2 linked regions of the Luteolibacter sp. LG18 genome follow. The protein of the gene in region 2 binds, or shares a complex with, the protein of the main gene of each other region. Links are inferred from orthologs where the notes say so. Each region holds a gene or a part of one and is shown on either strand. Other genes may lie near its edges.

Evidence for each region. Proteins that work in one complex are often made in the same cells at the same time.
Region 1: the proteins of tsaD (region 2) and tsaE are in contact, whole or in part, in a crystal structure (PDB 6N9A), measured with the Thermotoga maritima proteins. The link is inferred for Luteolibacter sp. LG18 from one-to-one orthologs. Residues at the interface, in WP_004082750.1 of Thermotoga maritima: Cys10, Asp11, Arg49, His50, Leu82, Gly84, Gly135, Gly136, Glu154, Thr155, Leu156, Asp157, Asp158, Ser159, Glu162, Asp165, Lys166, Arg169, Leu170, Tyr175, Lys213, Thr214, Leu217, Tyr218, Gln221, Arg222, Asn324; in WP_004082108.1 of Thermotoga maritima: Leu37, Gly38, Lys46, Lys57, Val59, Lys60, Ser61, Thr63, Phe64, Thr65, Leu66, Met67, Val69, Pro71, Tyr82, Arg83, Leu84, Asp86, Asp88, Phe89, Asp93, Ile128, Asp130, Glu131, Arg134.

The regions. Positions count from the first base shown.
Region 1 is NZ_AP024600.1:1,583,889-1,587,654, reverse strand. What follows is about bases 1,014-3,766. They hold tsaE (tRNA (adenosine(37)-N6)-threonylcarbamoyltransferase complex ATPase subunit type 1 TsaE), read right to left. Parts: upstream 2,704-3,766; coding sequence 2,323-2,703; downstream 1,014-2,322. Other genes in these bases: llg_RS06605 (hypothetical protein), read right to left, coding at 3,653-3,766; rpmA (50S ribosomal protein L27), read left to right, coding at 3,194-3,457; rplU (50S ribosomal protein L21), read left to right, coding at 2,861-3,172; llg_RS06625 (hypothetical protein), read left to right, coding at 2,188-2,319; llg_RS06630 (SDR family NAD(P)-dependent oxidoreductase), read left to right, coding at 1,472-2,119. In the rest of the region: llg_RS06640 (dihydrolipoamide acetyltransferase family protein), read left to right, coding at 1-709; more of llg_RS06635, read left to right, coding at 750-1,013. UniProt on the Escherichia coli protein: Required for the formation of a threonylcarbamoyl group on adenosine at position 37 (t(6)A37) in tRNAs that read codons beginning with adenine.
Region 2 is NZ_AP024600.1:4,938,141-4,943,009, forward strand. Bases 773-3,614 are described here. They hold tsaD (tRNA (adenosine(37)-N6)-threonylcarbamoyltransferase complex transferase subunit TsaD), read left to right. Parts: upstream 773-1,600; coding sequence 1,601-2,629; downstream 2,630-3,614. Other genes in these bases: llg_RS19725 (S41 family peptidase), read left to right, coding at 773-1,178; llg_RS19730 (hypothetical protein), read left to right, coding at 1,195-1,497; llg_RS19740 (HAD-IA family hydrolase), read left to right, coding at 2,686-3,321; llg_RS19745 (DUF6515 family protein), read right to left, coding at 3,376-3,614. In the rest of the region: more of llg_RS19725, read left to right, coding at 1-772; more of llg_RS19745, read right to left, coding at 3,615-3,795; llg_RS19750 (OmpA family protein), read left to right, coding at 4,045-4,869.

The DNA of each region.
Region 1 (3,766 bases), 3.4 Mb from region 2 along the record:
CCTCCCGGTGGCCAAGGAAGGCGACGAGATCGTCCAGCTTTCCTCGATGCGGAAGGTCATCGCCTCCCGCCTGCTCACCTCGAAGGTCACCATCCCGCACTTCTACCTCCACGTGGAAGTCGACGCCGCCCCGCTGATGGCGATCCGCAAGCAGGTCAACGACCAAGCCGAGAAGACCCACGGCAACAAGTACTCGGTCAACGATTTCATCCTGAAGGCCGTGATCAGCGCCGCCCAGGCCGTGCCCGCCGTGAACGCCTCCTACGCCGGCGATCACATCATCAACTTCAAGCACGTCGGCCTGTCCGTGGCGATCGCCGTGGAAGACGGTCTGGTGACCCCGGTCATCAAGCAGGCGGAAAGCAAGTCCCTGCTGGCCATCTCCCGCGCCGTGAAGGACTTCGCCGCCCGCGCCAAGGACAAGAAGCTCAAGCCCGACGAATTCGACGGCGGCACCATCACCGTGTCGAACCTCGGTGCCTGGGGCGTCGAGTCCTTCGATGCCATCGTCAACCCGCCGCAGGCCGCCATCCTCTCGGTGGGTGCCGCGATCGAGAAGCCCGTCGTCAAGAACGGCCAGATCGTCCCCGGCATCCGCATGAACCTCGGCCTGTCCTGCGACCACCGCGTCGTCGATGGTGCCGTGGCCGCCAAGTTCCTCGCCGAGGTCAAGAAGCTCATCGAGCAACCCGCTCTGATGCTGATCTAAGCCCCCGCGGTTTCCAACACCCCGGAACTCTTCCCGACCGGTGACCACGATCCAGCTAACCACGCGGATCGAGGCACCGGTCGACCGCGTTTTCGACCTCTCGCGCAGCATCGACCTGCACCTGGCCTCCACCGCCCACACCGGTGAGCGGGCCATCGCCGGTGTGACCCGCGGCCTGATCGGGCTGAACGAGGAGGTCACTTGGAGCGCCCGCCACTTCGGGATCCGCTTCCGCATGACCGTGGGCATCACCGGGTACGACCGACCGCACCACTTCCGCGACGAGATGCTCCGCGGGCCGTTCCAGAAAATGGAGCACGATCACGTGTTCGAGCCCCAGGGCAGCGCCACGCTCATGCACGACACGTTCCGGTTCACATCCCCGCTTGGCCCGTTCGGAGGCCTCCTGGTGGATCGTGCGTTGCTCAGGCCCCATTTGCTCGCCCTGTTGGAAGAACGGAACGGGTGGATCAAACGCGTGGCGGAATCCAACGAGTGGGAACGCTTCCTCTCTGAAGAATTCTTCCTTTTGAACTCCATAGAATCTTCTTCTTAACCGTGTGGATAACTCCCGATTTCGACCGTTCCTCGCCTCTACCAAGCGGGTTCCACGGTGGGAAAAACCTGGGCACGGTACGTTGCCCTTCGTGAACCTGAAGCGTTCCCGGTCCCGAACCCCTCCTGTTCTCCCGGTCTTTGCCCAAGTTATTCGCAGGTTGCTTGGGGGTTGTCCGTACTGGACCAGTGGCGTAGCTCTCAGGGGTGCCGGGCAGGATCATCATCACGGGTGGAGAGGGCGGCCTCGGGCAGGCGATCGCCGGTGAGTTCCGGGTGGCCGGTTGGGAGGTGGCCGCACCGGGCCGGGTGGACCTCGACGTGGCCTCTCCGGGTTCCGTCGCCGCGTTTTTCAAGGACCGGGAAACCGACCTGCTCGTTTGCAATGCCGGGCTCACCCGGGACGTTCCCCTGGTGAAGCTCTCGGAGGCTGATTGGGACGCCGTTTTGCAAACGAATCTCCATGGGGCCGCCCGCTGCGCCAAAGCCGCCCTGCGGGGCATGGTGAAGCGCCGTACGGGACACGTGGTTTTCATCTCGAGCTTCTCCGCCCTCCATCCACCGGCGGGCCAGGCCGCGTACGCCGCTGCGAAAGCCGGTCTGATCGGATTGGGCAAGTCGCTGGCCCGGGAAGTGGGCCGTGCCGGGGTCCGCATCAATGTTGTGCTGCCGGGCTTCCTCGAGACCCGCATGACCACCGGAGTGTCGCCGGAGCGGCGGGACGAGGTCCTGACGGAGCACACCCTTGGGCGCTTCAATACTCCCGGGGCGGTGGCGCGGTTCATCCGGACGCTGGAAGAAGGCCTGCCCCACACTTCCGGCCAGATCTTCCAGCTCGATAGCCGCGTCGCCTGACGCCACCGGGCCACTAACAGCTTCCCCGCCTGCTTGACTCCGGCCCGGGACCCGTCAGTGTCCGTGCCATGCTCCGGATCCTCCTCCAGCTTGCCGTGCTTGCGGCCTGCGCCCTCTCCACGTCCTGCGGAATCGCGCAGGGTCTGGGGGAAACGGCCATGGCCACCGCCGATTCGGTCGGCCGGATGATCGCCCACTGAGGATCACCCCGCGGTGATCTCCCGCGAGCCGTCCGCCAGCAGGTGGAAATGGTACCAGCGGGTGTCCGGCGGCAGGACTTCGGGGAATTTGTCCGCCCACTCGGCGACGATCACCCCGCCTTCGTCGAGGTACTCGTCCCAACCCATCCCGAAAAGCTCGTCGGCCGTTTCGATCCGGTAAAAATCGAAATGGAACACGGGCAGGCGTCCGCCGCGGTACTCGTGGGCCAGCGAAAAGGTCGGGCTGGTCACCTCACCGGCGAATCCGAGGCCGTCCGCCAAGCCCTTCGTCCAATGCGTTTTCCCGGCTCCCAGGTCCCCCACCAGCGCGAAGACCTGACCGGGCACCGCGCGCGCCGCGGCTTCCCGTCCGAGGGCTGCCATGGCTTCCGGGGTGGGCGCGCGCGAGGTCATTTCCGATACTTGGGAAACCTAAAGCACCTGCCAATCTCGTTTCTAAAAAAATTTCTTGCCGCTTGAGCCCACCCGTGTTGTTCTCCCCGCCCGCCCGAAAAGGCGGCAACCCTCTCCTTATACGGCCATGGCCTACGCAGTGATCAAAACCGGCGGTAAGCAATACCGCGTTCAGCAAGGCGACAAAATCGACGTCGAGAAGCTCGACGCCGAAGTCGATTCCGAACTCACTTTCGACGTGCTCCTCGTCGGCGAAGGCGAATCCGTCAAGATCGGTGCGCCGACCGTGGCGGGCGCGTCCGTCACCGCCAAGGTGGTCGAGCAGTTCCGTGGCAAGAAGGGCGTTGCCTTCAAGTTCAAGCGCCGCAAGGGCTTCCACAAGACCAAGGGCTTCCGTCGCCACCTGACGAAGCTCGAGATCACCGCCGTTGGCGTCTAATCCCGATACCTCCCCACTGACATGGCCCATAAGAAAGGACAAGGTTCCGTCAAGAACGGTCGCGACTCCCGCTCCAAGCGCCTCGGCGTGAAGAAGTTCGGCGGTCAGGCTGTCATCGCCGGCAACATCATCATCCGCCAGCGTGGCACCAAGTGGCACCCGGGCGTGGGCGTCGGCATCGGCCGCGACCACACCATCTTCGCCGTCACCGATGGCCGCGTGTTCTTCGACCGCGATGGCCGCCGCGTGAACGTCGGCCAGCCGGTGGCTGCCGCCGCCAACTGAGCGATCCGCTGCGAAAATTTCCAAAAGCCGCTTCCCGCAAGGGCAGCGGCTTTTTCGTGTACGGAGTCGAGCCTTCAGGAGGGTGAGATGGAGCGGCGATGTCCAGACCAATCCCGCTCGGTGGACAACGTAACCCAAGAGGATTTCGAAACACTCGAGACTCCGCCCCCCGGAAGACCTTCCTCGCCTGAAGGCTCAACTCCCTTTCAACCCGCGCCGCTGCCGCATCGAAAGCAGCCAGAACACCAGCGACACGAGAAACAGCAGGCCGGCGAACAGCAGCGTCACCAGCGAGATTTTGTAGGCGGT
Region 2 (4,869 bases):
TCTCCGCCGCGGAGACGAATGTCCCGCCGGACGCGGAGGAGACGGCTTATCCAGCGATCGAGCGCTTCGTGCAGGTGCTGGAGGCGGTGCGGAAGCGCCATCCGGACGTGGACAAGGTGACCTACGACCGCCTGGTGAACCACGCGTTGGAAGGCATGCTCGCCAGCCTCGATCCGCACTCCTCGTTCATCTATCCGGAAATGGCGGGAGCCCTTCAGAAGGGCGACGTCGATCCGCATCTGCCATCGCTGGGAATCACGCTCGGGCTGCGCGATGGCGGCCCGTATGTGGCCGGTGTGGACACGCGGGGACCCGGAGCGGATGCCGGGTTGCTGCCGGAGAGCGGCATTCTCAAGATCGACGACCAGGACGTGCGTGATCTGCCGCTGCCGGACCTGATGGCGCGCTTGACCCGACCACCGGGGGAAATCTCGCGCTTGAGCGTGAAGTCGATGGACGCGCCGAAGCCGAAGGACGTGAAGCTCACCCACATCGTGGTCGAGACGAAGTCGCTGCCCGAAAGCCATCTCCTCGACCAAGCGAAGACCACCGGCTACGTGCGCCTCGCCCAGTTCGGCAACGGTTGTGCGAAGGAAATGGAGGCCGCACTCGATGACTTGGAAGACCAGGGCATGAAGTCGCTGGTGCTTGATCTGCGTCAAAATGGAGGCGGCAACCTCGATGAGACCGTGAGAATTCTCGGCCTGTTCCTGCCGCCATCGACCGCCGTGGTCACCACCATCGGCCGCGATGGCCAGATCGGCGAGGCCATGAAGACGCCCGACCGCCAGCGCCGTCGCCGCGATTACCCGATCGTGGTGCTGGTGGACCGCATGTCCGCCTCGGCCTCCGAGCTCACCTCCGGCGCGCTGCAGGACTTGAAGCGCGCAAAGGTCATCGGCGAGCAAAGCTACGGCAAGGGCTCGGTGCAGAACATCATCCCGATGGGCGGCGGCACGGCGCTGCGGCTCACGATCGCGCATTACCACACCCCATCCGGCCGCACGCCGCACGGGATCGGGATCACGCCGGATGTGGTCATCCCCTTCAGCGATGAAGATCGCGTGTGCTTTGATCTCTACCGCCACAAAGACTCGCTGAAGCCGGAGGAAGCCGCACGGCTGGCGAAATGGAAGGATCCAGTGATGGAGGCGGCGTTGAAGGCGCTGGCTCCATGAACTCCGCCCATTTCCCATGAGCACTCCAAATCCCGAGTTTTGCAGAATCCCGCGCCCGCTGAAAATCGAGAACCTTCTCGCGGAAGTGGAGGACCCCAGGCCGCTTTCGCTCTGGCGGCGAGGGCTCCCCTATTTCCTGGGTGTGGCTTACGGGGCCATCGCCTGGATCGATGGCACACCGTTTTTCATGCTCTTCTGCGGCGTTCTGGCTGTCGTGTTTGCATTCCAGGACGTGGCCGCGGACCGGGCCAAGAAGCGCAACGCCGCGCTGGTGAAGCTGCTGCGGGAAATGGTGGAGATCGACGACACCCCGAAGTGATCCGAACTCAAAAATTCGTGTTCATTCGCGTTCATTCGTGGTTTTGGATTCCGCCCGACTCCGCCCCCCCTGAAGACCCTCCTCGGCTGAAGCCTCCACTCCTTTGAAGACCCTCCTCGCCATCGAATCGTCCTGTGATGAAACCGCCGTCTCCATCGTGCGTGGCGAGGATGGCGTGCCCACGGAGATCCTGGCTTCGGAGATTTCCTCACAAATCGAGCTGCACCGCGTGCACGGCGGGGTGGTGCCGGAGCTGGCCTCGCGAAACCACTCGCTGAGATTGAGACCGCTGGTCGAGCAGGCCCTCGACCACGCAAAGCTGACCGTCGCGGACATCGACGCCTTCGCCGCCACCACCGGCCCCGGGCTGGCGTCCTCGCTTCTCATCGGCAGCACGGCGGCCAAGGCGCTCTCCTGCGCGACCGGCAAGCCGTTCCTCTCCATCAACCACCTCGAGGGCCATCTGCTCTCTCCCTTCGTGGCCGAAACGCGGGTGCCGGAGCACCTCGCGCTGATCGTCTCCGGCGGCCACACCCTGCTGCTGGAGGTGAAGGGGCCGGGCCATTACAGCAAACTCGGCGGCACCCGCGACGATGCCGCGGGCGAGGCCTACGACAAGGTCGGGAAGATGCTCGGCCTCCCCTACCCCGGCGGGCCGGAAATCGAGAAAATCGCGCGCGAGGGCAATCCCGCCGCCTTCGATTTCCCGCGCTCGATGCTGCACGATCCGCACCACGACTTCTCGTTCTCCGGCCTCAAAACCGCCGTCCTCTACACCCTGCAGGGCCTCGGCGAGCCGCTGGAGGTCATCCAGAACCGCCAGACGGTGGCCGACCTCGCCGCCTCCTTCCAACAGGCGGTCATCGAGATCCTCGTCGGCAAAACGATCAAGGCGGCGCGCAAGCACCGGCTGAAGATCATCGCCCTCTCCGGCGGAGTCAGCATGAACCGCACGCTCCGCGAAGCCTTCCAGGCCGCCTGCACCAAGCACGGCTTCCGGCTCGCGGTGGCCGCGCCCGCGCTGTGCACCGACAACGCCGCGATGATCGCCTTCGCAGCACTGCTGAGGCATCTCGGAGGGGAATCGAGCCCGCTCGATGCGGACATCGATCCGAACCTGCGGCTGGCATGATGTCACAGGTTCCACGTTGACCATCTCCCCTAGGTGGGATTTCCTGTTGGGACGTCATGGCCTACCGCACTTTCATCTTCGACTTCGACGGCACGCTCGCCGACACGCTCGAGGAATCCCGGTTGATCTACAACCGCATGGCCCCGGATTACGGACTGCGGGAGGTGACCCAGGATGAAATCCACCACCTGCGCCATCTTTCGCTGAAGGAGCTGCTGGACCACCTGGACATCCCGAAGCGCCGCGTCCCCTCGCTGCTGGCACGGGGCACCACCTTGATGCGGGCGAATATTTCCAAACTGCCGCTCATTCCCGGCATGGCCGAGGTGCTGCCCCAGCTCCGCACCCAGGCCCGCAGCTTCGGCATCCTGACCTCGAACGCGACCGCGAACGTGGACCTCTTCCTACGCGCCCACGGCCTGCGCGACCTGTTCGATTTCATCTCGTCCACCTCGAAGCTGACCGGCAAGGCCAAGCACCTCCGCGCGATCCGCAAGACCTTCTCGCTGGACGCCGGTGAGATGGTTTACGTCGGCGATGAAATCCGTGACATCAAGGCCTCGAAAAAGGCTGGCATCCCGGTGGCAGCGGTCACCTGGGGCTTCAACTCCGCCGAATCGCTCGCGGGCGAAAATCCGGAACATATTCTCTCCCGGCCGGACGAGTTCCTGCTTCTGACCGCAGACTCCTGAAACACAAACGGCCGGGAAATCCCCGGCCGTTCGCTTTTCCCGGTGTGCCATCCCTTACAGGAACGGACTGCGCACGATCACATAGCCGTCGCCGCGGGACTGGTAGTAGACGTTGTCGTGGACCCAATAGCGGGTGCGGTTGTGGGTCACGATGCGCGCTCCATTCGGCAGCGTGGTCACCGTGGTGCCGAACCCCATGTGTCCGGGAGGCGGCATCATCGGGCCATGCATGCGCGGCGATTCGACCACGACGTAGCCACGGCCCTGCGGGCGGTAGTAGATGTTGTCGTGGTGGTAGTACTGAACGCCTCCGACCACCTCCGTCTGGTAGCCACCCGGCAGGGTTTCCACCACGTAACCCGGGCGGTAATCCCGGTAAACCACCCGCTGCGGCGGAGCGGGATCGACGATACAACTCGTGAGCATCAAGCCCCCGAAGCCGGTGAGTGCGGCAAGTGATACGATCTTGTTCATGTGCTGGGTTGGTTGGTTTCGGAAGGCATGAGCCATCCGTTTGAAATGATTTCGCAGTGGCTGTGCCAGCCCCCTCGCCCTCCTTTCAACCCATTCATGGAATGCGACTTGCGATTTGGAATCGCAGGCACCGGCCCGGGAATCCTCTGCACCGTGCATGAAGAGTCCATGCATTATGCAAAGCCTCTCCATGGCGGTGGCTTCCCGCACGGTTGACACATCCGCCCGCCTCCTCCAAAACCTGCGGCCATGACGGAACCTTCTGCCACGCCGCCCGCCCCGACTTCTCCGGTGCAACCCGCCACGCCTCCCGCGGCGGCTCCGGTGCCCGCGGCAGAACCGTCCGTCGCCGCCGCGAAAACCGCGCCTCCCTCGAACGCCGTGCTGGCGCTCGGGTTCATCATCATGGTTCTGCTCGGAGCGATCCTCGCGGTGAATCTGAAACCTCGTCCAGCCGCTCCCGAAACCTCGGCGGATCTCGCCAGCCGGATCAAGAAGGACAGCGAGGCTCTCATCTCGATGAACAGCCAGGCCCAAGGCCAGCTCACCGAGCGGGATTCCCAGATCCTCGCCAAGACCAAGGCGCTGGTGGACGCCGAACGGATCAACCAGGCCCTCGTTTCCCAGAACGCCACGCTCCGCAACGATCTCGACCGCGCCTTGGCCAATGCCGGTTCCTCCGATCTCTTCAAGCGCCAGCTCAGCGATACCCTCAAGCAGGTCGATGGCCTGACCGCAGATCTCGCCAAAGCCCGCACCCAGCTCGCCGCCTACGCGAGCCGCCCGGATCCCGGCGACCTTTCCGATCTCCAGCGCCGCCTGGAGGAAACCACCCGCGCGAAGAGCTTCCTCGAAACCCGCGTGCGGGAACTGGAAGCGAAACTGGCCCAGGCAGGCAGCGCCCCGGCTCCGGCACCCCGCCTTTTCGCCGCCAGCGAGAACGAACTGCTACCGGTGGCCACCGCCCTGTTCCGCGGCCTGCGTGAACTTGAAAACCACTCGGACAGCGAGATCCTTGCCGCCTACACCGGCTTCGCGAACCTGCTCGGGGCCAGCGTGGTGTCGAACGTGAAT